Regions from separate parts of the Micromonospora sp. WMMD712 genome, predicted to be linked through region 4. Evidence: riboswitches for the same ligand, from Rfam matches in the RefSeq annotation. Region 4 holds a riboswitch; each other region holds the start of a gene.
The links. Region 4 has a riboswitch for cobalamin ahead of cobN (cobaltochelatase subunit CobN). Riboswitches for the same ligand answer to the same signal wherever they lie in the genome.
Positions count from the first base shown of each region.

Region 1 (2,194 bases), 2.8 Mb from region 4:
GCCCCGCGTACCGCCGTGGTGCTGGCCCTGGCCTCGGCCGCCGCCCTGGCGACCTTCACCTGGCCGTTCTTCGTCCCCGCGCAGCCGGAATCCACCGCCCGCACCGGCGAGGCACCGGTGGTCTTCTTCCTGATGCTGCCGGTGCTCGTGGCGCTCGTGCTGGCCGAACTCACCTCCGGTGGCATGGACAGCAAAGCCCTGGCGATGCTCGGTGTGCTCGCCGCCGTCAACGCCGCGCTGCGCCCCCTGGGCGCGGGCACCGCCGGCATCGAGACCGTGTTCTTCCTCCTCGTCCTAGCCGGCCGGGTCTTCGGCCCCGGATTCGGTTTCCTGCTCGGTTCGACGTCCCTGTTCGCCTCCGCCCTGCTCACCGCCGGTGTCGGACCGTGGCTGCCGTTCCAGATGCTGTGCGCGTCCTGGATCGGCCTGGGCGCCGGCCTGCTTCCGGCGAGGCTGCGCGGACGGGCCGAGACCGCCGTCCTGGCGGCCTACGGCGCGCTCGCCGCCTACGGCTACGGCCTGCTGATGAACCTGTGGTTCTGGCCGTTCAGCGTCGGAGCGGACACCCAACTGTCCTACGTCGCGGGCGCGCCGGTGCTGGAGAACCTGCACCGCCTCGCCCTGTTCACCGCAGTCACCTCCACCTTCGGCTGGGACACCGGCCGCGCGATCACCACCGCGGTGGCGATCGTCCTGGCCGGCCCGGCGGTGCTCGCCGCGCTGCGCCGCGCCGCGCGCCGAGCCGCGTTCGACGCTCCGGTCACCTTCGTCGCAGCCGAACCGCAGCCGCCGGACCCGGTCGCCGACAGCGCCGAGGTCGCAGGCCCGGCCGGCACCGACGTGACCGATCCCGCCGCCGGGCCGGCCTCTGCGTCACCCGCCAGGCCACCCGGATCCATCGGCAAGGGCGATGGGGGAGGTAGGTCACATCCAGGTCCGAGCCGGCCGTCAGCTGACCAAGAACGCTAGGCTGGTTACCGGCGCTGGTTCGCCCAGGCGTTGTCACGCTCGGGCGTCGTAAGAGGGAACCCGGTGGGAATCCGGGACTGCCCCGCAGCGGTGAGTGGGAACGACCGCCGTCACCGGCACTGGGCCCGTAGGGCCCGGGAAGCGACGGCCAGTAGGAGACACCGGCGTACCCGGTCATGCCCGCGAGTCCGAAGACCTGCCCGCGCTGCGCACACAAGAGGTGTGTGCGCAGCCGTCGACCTCGCGGGCGGGTCGGGCGGGTGACGCGCTGCGGCGGGTCCTCGACGTGCGTGCCGGCTGGTCGACGGCATGCTTCCCGAGGACGGATGAACCATGCACGAGAGCGCCATTCTCGCCGGCCGGCCCCCGTCGGCGTCGCATCTGACCCTGTCACAGATCATGGACCAGCATCACACCAACCTGATGGGCACCGTCCACGGCGGCCGGATTCTCAACCTCATCGACTCCGTCGCCGGAGTGGTGGCCGCTCGGCATTCCGACGGGCCCGCAGTCACCGCCGCCATCGACGAGACCGCCTTCCTGCGCGCCGTGCGGGTCGGCGACGTCGTCCACGTCGACGCCCGGATCACCTGGGCCGGCCGCAGCTCGATGGAGGTCGCCGTCAAGGTCAGCGCGGATCGGTGGGATCGGGCGGTGCCGCCGGTCGACGTGGCCACCGCGCATCTGGTCATGGTCGCCGTCGACGACGACGGGCAACCACGGCCGGTGCCGCCGCTGCTGGCCGAGACCGACGGCGACCGGCGACGCTACCGTGAGGCGCAGATCCGCCGCGAGCACCGTCTCGCCTTGCGTCGGGCGCTACTCGACGGTGCCGAGGACGGCTGAGACCTGTCGCATTGTCGCCGCGACGCCCGCCGATCACCTCGCCACCACCGCTCAGGATCGTTGTTGCGTTGGTCGTCATCGGCGTGGATTGCGGTTGTGCGACTGCTCCTCTGAAGGAGTCTTCGTTCGTTCTGTAGCCTGGTGAGCGGTGTCTCGCGTGTCCGGAGGGCCCGTGTGGACAGTCAGCGCAGGTCCTTGCCGATGGTGGCATGAGTCAGCCGGGCGCTGGGGTCGGCGCCCAGGGTCAGCGGTGACGGGGGGATGCCGGCGCGCACGAGAAGACCGCCGATGGCGGCGATCATGGCGCCGTTGTCGGTGCAGAGTCGCGGCGCGGGGACGCGCAGGGTGATACCGACGGCAGCGCAGCGCTGTTCGGCGA
Region 1 is NZ_CP120743.1:5,398,002-5,400,195, forward strand. Features, by position in the region: gene O7633_RS23500 (ECF transporter S component) at 1-969, shown strand, start outside; cobalamin riboswitch at 968-1,188, shown strand; gene O7633_RS23505 (acyl-CoA thioesterase) at 1,303-1,815, shown strand; gene tsaD (tRNA (adenosine(37)-N6)-threonylcarbamoyltransferase complex transferase subunit TsaD) at 1,998-2,194, opposite strand, start outside.
Region 1: linked by a shared signal. The riboswitch ahead of O7633_RS23505 (acyl-CoA thioesterase) and the one ahead of cobN (cobaltochelatase subunit CobN) in region 4 are both predicted to bind cobalamin.

Region 2 (2,194 bases), 1.0 Mb from region 4:
CAGCTCGACGAGGGGGTGGCGCAGGTCGGTCATGCCGGCGAAGAAGGCGTCACCGAACTCCTTCACCCCCTGCCGGTCCATCGACGGCAGCCCGGCCGGGTGGAACCGGTAGTCGTCGGTGCACAGGTGCAGCGGGGTCGTCCGGCCGCGGTCGAGCTCCTGGAAGTAGTCGCGGACGATCCGCTTGTTCTCCTCGGACATGGGTGGTCCTCTCGGTCGAGGGGTCGGGATGGTGACGAGCCGGGGCGGGCCCCGCCGCGACGGCTCGCCGGTCAGTCTCGTGCGGCCGGCGGCGCGCGGCGTCTGTCAACCGACTGCATCTCGCCCTGCCGGCCGCCCGCGGTTCCGGCGCTCCGCTCACCCGTCGCGGTGGTGGGGTCACGCTGCGAGGCGACTCGCCCGGCACATCATCTGGTGTTGCCATCTTCGCCTTGCGCCCATATATGGTGTCACCCGTAGCTGGTTCGACCGCCGCTCCACGGTGGTCGAGGCAAGAGGGAACCCGGTGCGAATCCGGGGCTGCCCCGCAGCGGTGAGTGGGAACGACCGCCGTCAACGAAGCACTGGGCCCGGCCGGGCCTGGGAAGCGACGGCCAGTAGGCACCGAGCACGACGCCCGCGAGTCCGAAGACCTGCCAGCGTGCCGCACGCGTCGCGTGCGGCGGTCGAAGGCCGCGTGGGACGGCCGACGCCATCAGCCGGGCAGCGGCGGCGAAGCGCGCCGTCGCGGGTGCCCGGCGGCGTCCTCCCGCGCGCCCTCGACCTCGGCGACGGGCTTGAGGAGGGCGAACATGGGCGCGACGCGGGAGCTGGCGGGGCCGGGGCAACGCCGGCACGTCATGCAGGTCCGGAAGCGGGACGGCGACACCGAGCCGGTGGACGTCAACAAGATCGTCGAGGCGGTGCAGCGCTGGGTCGCCGACCTGGACGAGGTCGATCCGCTGCGGGTGGCGACGAGGACGATCAGCGGCCTGTACGACGGGGCGACCACCGCCGAGCTGGACAAGCTGTCGATCCAGACGGCGGCGGAGCTGATCGGCGAGGAGCCGCAGTACTCGAAGCTGGCGGCGCGGCTGCTGGCCGCGTACGTGGCCGAGGAGGTCCGCGGGCAGCAGGTGGACAGCTTCAGCCAGTCCATCCGGTACGCCCACGGCCTCGGCCTGATCGGCGACGACACGGCCGTGTTCGTGGCCGCCCACGCCCGCGAGCTGGACGACGCCGTCGACCCGGCCGGTGACCTGCGGTTCGAGTACTTCGGCCTGCGCACCGTCGCCGACCGCTACCTGCTGCGGCACCCGCAGACCCGGCTGGTGGTGGAGACGCCGCAGTACTGGCTGCTGCGGGTGGCCTGCGGACTGTCGCAGACGCCGGGGGAGGCGGTCGCCTTCTACCGGCTGATGTCCAGCCTGGCGTACCTGCCCAGCTCGCCGACGCTGTTCAACTCCGGCACCCGGCACACCCAGATGTCGTCGTGCTTCCTGGTCGACTCGCCGCGCGACGAACTCGACTCGATCTACGAGCGCTACCACCAGGTCGCGAAGCTGTCGAAGTTCTCCGGCGGCATCGGCATCTCCTGGTCGCGGGTGCGGGGCCGCGGCGCGCTGATCCGGGGCACCAACGGGCGCTCGAACGGGATCGTGCCGTTCCTCAAGACGCTCGACGCCGGGGTGGCGGCGGTCAACCAGGGCGGCCGGCGCAAGGGCGCGGCCTGCGTCTACCTGGAGCCGTGGCACCCGGACGTCGAGGAGTTCCTGGAGCTGCGGGACAACACCGGCGAGGAGTCCCGGCGCACCCACAACCTGAACCTGGCCAACTGGATCCCGGACGAGTTCATGCGCCGGGTCGAGGCCGACGGCGACTGGTCGCTGATCGACCCGTCCGACGCCCCCGAGCTGCCCGACCTCTACGGCGAGGCGTTCGACTCCGCGTACCGGGCGGCGGAGAAGAAGGCCGTCCGCACCGTGAAGGCCCGCGACCTGTACGGGCGGATGATGCGCACGCTCGCGCAGACCGGCAACGGGTGGATGACGTTCAAGGACGCGTCCAACCGGCTGTCCAACCAGACCGGCGAGCCGGGCAACGTGATCCACCTGTCGAACCTGTGCACCGAGATCCTGGAGGTCAACGACGACGCCGAGACGGCCGTGTGCAACCTCGGCTCGGTCAACCTGGGCGCGCACGTCGGGGCCGACGG
Region 2 is NZ_CP120743.1:1,443,612-1,445,805, reverse strand. Features, by position in the region: gene O7633_RS05910 (ester cyclase) at 1-201, opposite strand, end outside; cobalamin riboswitch at 444-655, shown strand; gene O7633_RS05905 (ribonucleoside-diphosphate reductase subunit alpha) at 792-2,194, shown strand, end outside.
Region 2: linked by a shared signal. The riboswitch ahead of O7633_RS05905 (ribonucleoside-diphosphate reductase subunit alpha) and the one ahead of cobN (cobaltochelatase subunit CobN) in region 4 are both predicted to bind cobalamin.

Region 3 (2,194 bases), 2.8 Mb from region 4:
AGACGTCGTCGATCCCGGACCCGACAGCGGCGGCCAGGCCTTCGGCGTTGTAGGCGATGGCTCCCGCGTCGGCGGCTGCGCCGCCGTGCGACGTGGTCAGCTGGAGCACGCGGAGCGCGCCCGCTGCGCGGGCGGCCTCGGCATGGCGTCCGGAGGCGGCGAGCGCCTGCCCGGCCAGGCCGGTGCTGTTGGAGTTCGCGCCGGTCGTCGGCCCCGAGCCGCCGAACGACCCGTCGGAATGCTGCTGGGCGACCAACCAGTCCACGCCCCGATCCGCCGCGGCCGCGGCACCCGTGGCCCCTTCGTCTGCGGCGGCCAGCAGCGCCTGCACGGCCATCGCGGTCGAGTCGACGTCGAGGGTGGCGCCGGCCTGCTCGTCGCACGACGGCGACGGGCCGTCCCCCGTGTCGGGGTAGAGCCGGAAGCCACCGGCCGCGCACTGCTGCCGGACGAGGAAGTCGACGGTGTCCTGCGGGACGTCGCCGCTGCGGGCCAGGCCCAGCACCGTGAAGGACTGGTCGAAGGTGTTGCTGGCGTCCGGACCGCTGTCGGCGGTGGTGCGGCTGGTGATCCGCCCCCGCTGATGCCCGGCGTCCGCCCCGGCGACCAGCGACAGGGCCTCGGCCCGCAGGTCGAAACCGCCGAAGTCGGTGGGATCAGCTCCGGCGGCGGCGGCCGCGTAGAGCAGCTTCGCGGTGGCCCCGCCGTCGGTGAAGCCCTCGATGCCCCAGTCGTCGTAGCTGTTGTAGGAGCGCACGTGCGCCGCGACCTGCGCGGTCGCCGCCTGCCGGGTCGGCACGGCCACCCCGGTCGCGGACAACGCGATGATTCCGTCGATGGTCAGGCCCCAGTCAGGGCTCCCGAACGGCCCGGGAAGTGCCCCGTCGGCGACCTCACCGGCCAACCAGGACGCTGCCTCGCGTGCCGCGGCGGCGTCGGCCGGTGCCGGTGCGGCAACCACGGTCAGGGGCAGGGCGGCGATCGCGGCGAGGGTCGCCGCTGTGCTGGCGGCGAGACCGGTGCCGATCCGCCGGTGCCGGGACAGGGACATGGGGTGCCTTTCGCAGAGCGGTCGGTGAAGGCGCCGGAACGCAGCCGAGGAGTCGGCACCCGCTCGCATGACGACGCGTTGCGCGGGGTGGACGGACCTCGGCGGCCCGGACTTCACCCTGTAGACCTCGACAGTGGAAGCCGCTCGTCCCGGGCGAGGCATTCCGGCTCGCGGGGTCGATGCCTCGCTCACGGTTGCGGGTCAGCGCCGGCTTCAACCGACTTTCCCCCACACGGGACGTATGCAGTTGTGTGCCCGGCGTGAACCGGGTGCCGACACGGTACCGCCCGCACGTCGAGTGACGCCAGAGCGGTGGCCGGCACCCGGCACGTCGGTCGACGGGTCAGGGAGCGGCGATGCTCGGTGGGGCGCCCGCGCCGAAGGACCAGCCCTCGACGCTGCCCGGCGCGGGGTTGTAGCTGGTCGCGCCGGACGTGCTGTAGGACCAGGCGCCGCCGCTCGGCGCGTGCCAGTACGACCAGTACGCGGTGACGGGTGGAGTGTTGACGCACGGCTCGGTCGCGGCGGTGGGCTTGCCGTTGATCCGGCACACGAACGCCAGTCCCCAGCGCGAGGTTCCGGTCACGGTGAAGCCCGCGCCCTGGAGGGCGGCCAGCCCAGTCGCCGGGTCGCCGAGGGCGCAGGCCACCTGGACCCCGCCGCCGAGGGCGGCGAAGTCGACCACCACGGTGACCCCCGACGTGCCGGTACACGCGGCGGCGTGCGCGGCCTGCGGCGCAGGCTCGACGGCGGTCAGCGCGACGGCGGCGACGGCGGCGGCCAACAGTCCGGCAAGCCGCCTACGAATGACGATTCGAAACATGGGTCCTCCCCGAGAGCAGACGAATGAGAATCAGGCGAGCGACGGAACGGCTCACGGGCAGTCGGGGGTCGGTGCGCCGGTCGTCGCGCCGGCGGCGGACAGGTGGGCGTACCCAGCGCCGGTCAGACCGAGGACGGCCTGCGCGGTGGCGCGGGCGGCGGTGGCCGGGTCGAAGGCGCCGCCGTCGAAGTCGACCGCCCCCCGGTCGGCTGACGCGCCGGCGCAGTCGACCTGGAGTCCGGCGAGGAACGTGCGGGCCCGCGCCCAGGCCAGCGGCCGGTGACCATCGCGCAGCGCCTGCGCGGCGAGCCCGGTGCTGT
Region 3 is NZ_CP120743.1:5,391,647-5,393,840, reverse strand. Features, by position in the region: gene O7633_RS23480 (cell wall anchor protein) at 1-1,051, opposite strand, end outside; cobalamin riboswitch at 1,186-1,325, opposite strand; gene O7633_RS23475 (hypothetical protein) at 1,395-1,874, opposite strand; gene O7633_RS23470 (peptidase) at 1,926-2,194, opposite strand, start outside.
Region 3: linked by a shared signal. The riboswitch ahead of O7633_RS23480 (cell wall anchor protein) and the one ahead of cobN (cobaltochelatase subunit CobN) in region 4 are both predicted to bind cobalamin.

Region 4 (2,194 bases):
GCGGATCCGCTCCCGCAGCGCGGCCGGGACCGCCTCGAACCAGCGCCGGTAGTCCGCCCCCGGCACCCGGGCGTCGGCGGCGGCGAGCTGCTCGGGGGTGAGCCACTCCACGTCGTGGCCGCCGGCGGCGATCAGGGCGTGGATGAGCGCGTCCCCGTCGTCGGGCACCGGCCCGTCGCCGAGGTGGTAGCCGGCGTCGGCGAGCGCGGCGAGCAGCCGCACCGCCGAGGCGGGGGTGTCCAGGCCGACGGCGTTGCCGACCCGGGAGTGCTTCGTCGGGTAGGAGCTGAGCACGATCGCCAGCCGCTTCTCGGCGTGGGGCACGTGCCGCAGCCGGGCCTGGCGCGCGGCGATCCCGGCGACCCGGGCGGCCCGCTCGGGGTCGGGCTCGTAGACCGACAGCCCGTCGGCGTCGATCCGCTTGAACGAGAACGGCACGGTGACGATCCGGCCGTCGAACTCGGGGATGGCCACCTGCATGGCGGCGTCCAGCGGGGACAGCCCGGCGTCGCTGCCGGCCCACTGGTCGCGGGTGCTGGTGAGGCAGAGCGCCTGCACGATCGGCACGTCGAGGGCGGCGAGCGCGCCGACGTCCCAGGCGTCGTCGCCTCCGGCGGAGGCGTCGGCGGCCACCGTCCCGCCGGCGGCGAGCACGGTGACGACGAGGGCGTCGCAGCGGGCGAACAGCTCCAGCGGCCCGTCGCCGGGGGCGAGCCCGCGCAGCGAGCCGCAGAAGATCGGCAGGGGGTTCGCCCCGGCGGCGTCGACGGCGTCGGCGAGGGCGTCGACGAAGGCGGTGTTCCCGGCGAGGGCGTGCGCCCGGTAGAAGACGATCCCGACCGTCGGCCGCTCGGGCTTGACGGGCCGCTCGCCATGGACGCCGTGCCCGGGGGTGGGCGCGGGCGGGGCGAAGCCCTCGCCGGTGAGCAGCACCGTGTCGGAGAGGAACCGGGCCAGCTCGGCGAGGTTGCCCGGCCCGCCCTCGACCAGGTACGCCAGGGCCCCGGTGGCCACCCCGGAGGCCACGGTGGACGCGGCCATCAGCTCCGCGTCGGGCACCGCCTCGCCGCCGAGGACGACCGTCGGCACCCCGGAGCCGAGCACGGCCGCGAGGCCGTCCGGCCACGCCTGCCGGCCCCCGAGCAGCCGTACGACGGCGAGGTCGACGCCGTCGAGCAGCGCCGGCACGGCGTCGGCGGCGACCCGGGCGGGGTTGGCCAGCCGGTAGCCGGCGCCGCTGGCCCGGGCGGCGAGCAGGTCGGTGTCGGCGGTGGACAGCAGCAGGGTGCGCACGGAGGGCTCCGGAGAGTGATGCACGGGGCGGCGGGCAGGCCGCCTGCGGGCAGGCATGGGCGCGGGTTCAGCGGGTACGGCGGGCCTGCGGCCGGCTCACCGGCGCGGGCCGGGGCGCCGGGGGCGCAGCATGGCGCGGTACGCGGGGCTCGGGCTCAGGTGCGGCGACGGGGCGCGGGCAGGCTGCCGCGCGCCAGCAGGCGGCGACGGTGTACGTCGATGTGCGAGACGCCGTGCGTCATCGGGTCCTCCTCGGGTGTCCACGCCCTGGGGTCGCTCCGACGGCCGAAGTATCCTGGCTTCCGGATCGACGCTCTCCCCCGGCCTTCCAACCGCAGACACACGGCCGTGACTCACGAGGGGGGATCGCTCCCCGGTGACAGTGGCGGGACCGCGCCGGAATCGCACCGGCTTCCTTCACTGCCGTCAGGCCGCGAATGCTGCCACACCCGACCGCCGCCGGTCAACGCCGGGCTCCCGGCCACCCCACCCCCCTAACTACATCGATGCCTGACAATTGCATCGGGAATCGGATGCGGCGAAAGCAAATGTCGTACGCCGATGGATGCGACCCGTTCCGCGCGCATTTCCCCGCCGCCCGCCCCCGGGCTGGCTAGGCTGATTCCGATCATCGCCCGCCGGCGCGGGACGGGACTTGCCCGAAGGGAATCCGATCAGTGGCGACGCAGGTCATCGTGCTCAACGGCGGCTCCAGCTCGGGCAAGTCCGCGATCGTCCGGTGCCTCCAGCGCATCCTGCCGCACCCGTGGATCAGTCTCGGCGTGGACGACCTGATCGCCCGGCTGCCGCCGGCCCTGCTGGGCAGCCCCGCCGGGCTGAGCTTCGGCCCACACGGCGAGGTCGACGTCGGCGGGGACTTCCTCGCCGTGCAGCACGCCTG
Region 4 is NZ_CP120743.1:411,764-413,957, reverse strand. Features, by position in the region: gene cobN (cobaltochelatase subunit CobN) at 1-1,293, opposite strand, end outside; cobalamin riboswitch at 1,582-1,711, opposite strand; gene cpt (chloramphenicol phosphotransferase CPT) at 1,971-2,194, shown strand, end outside.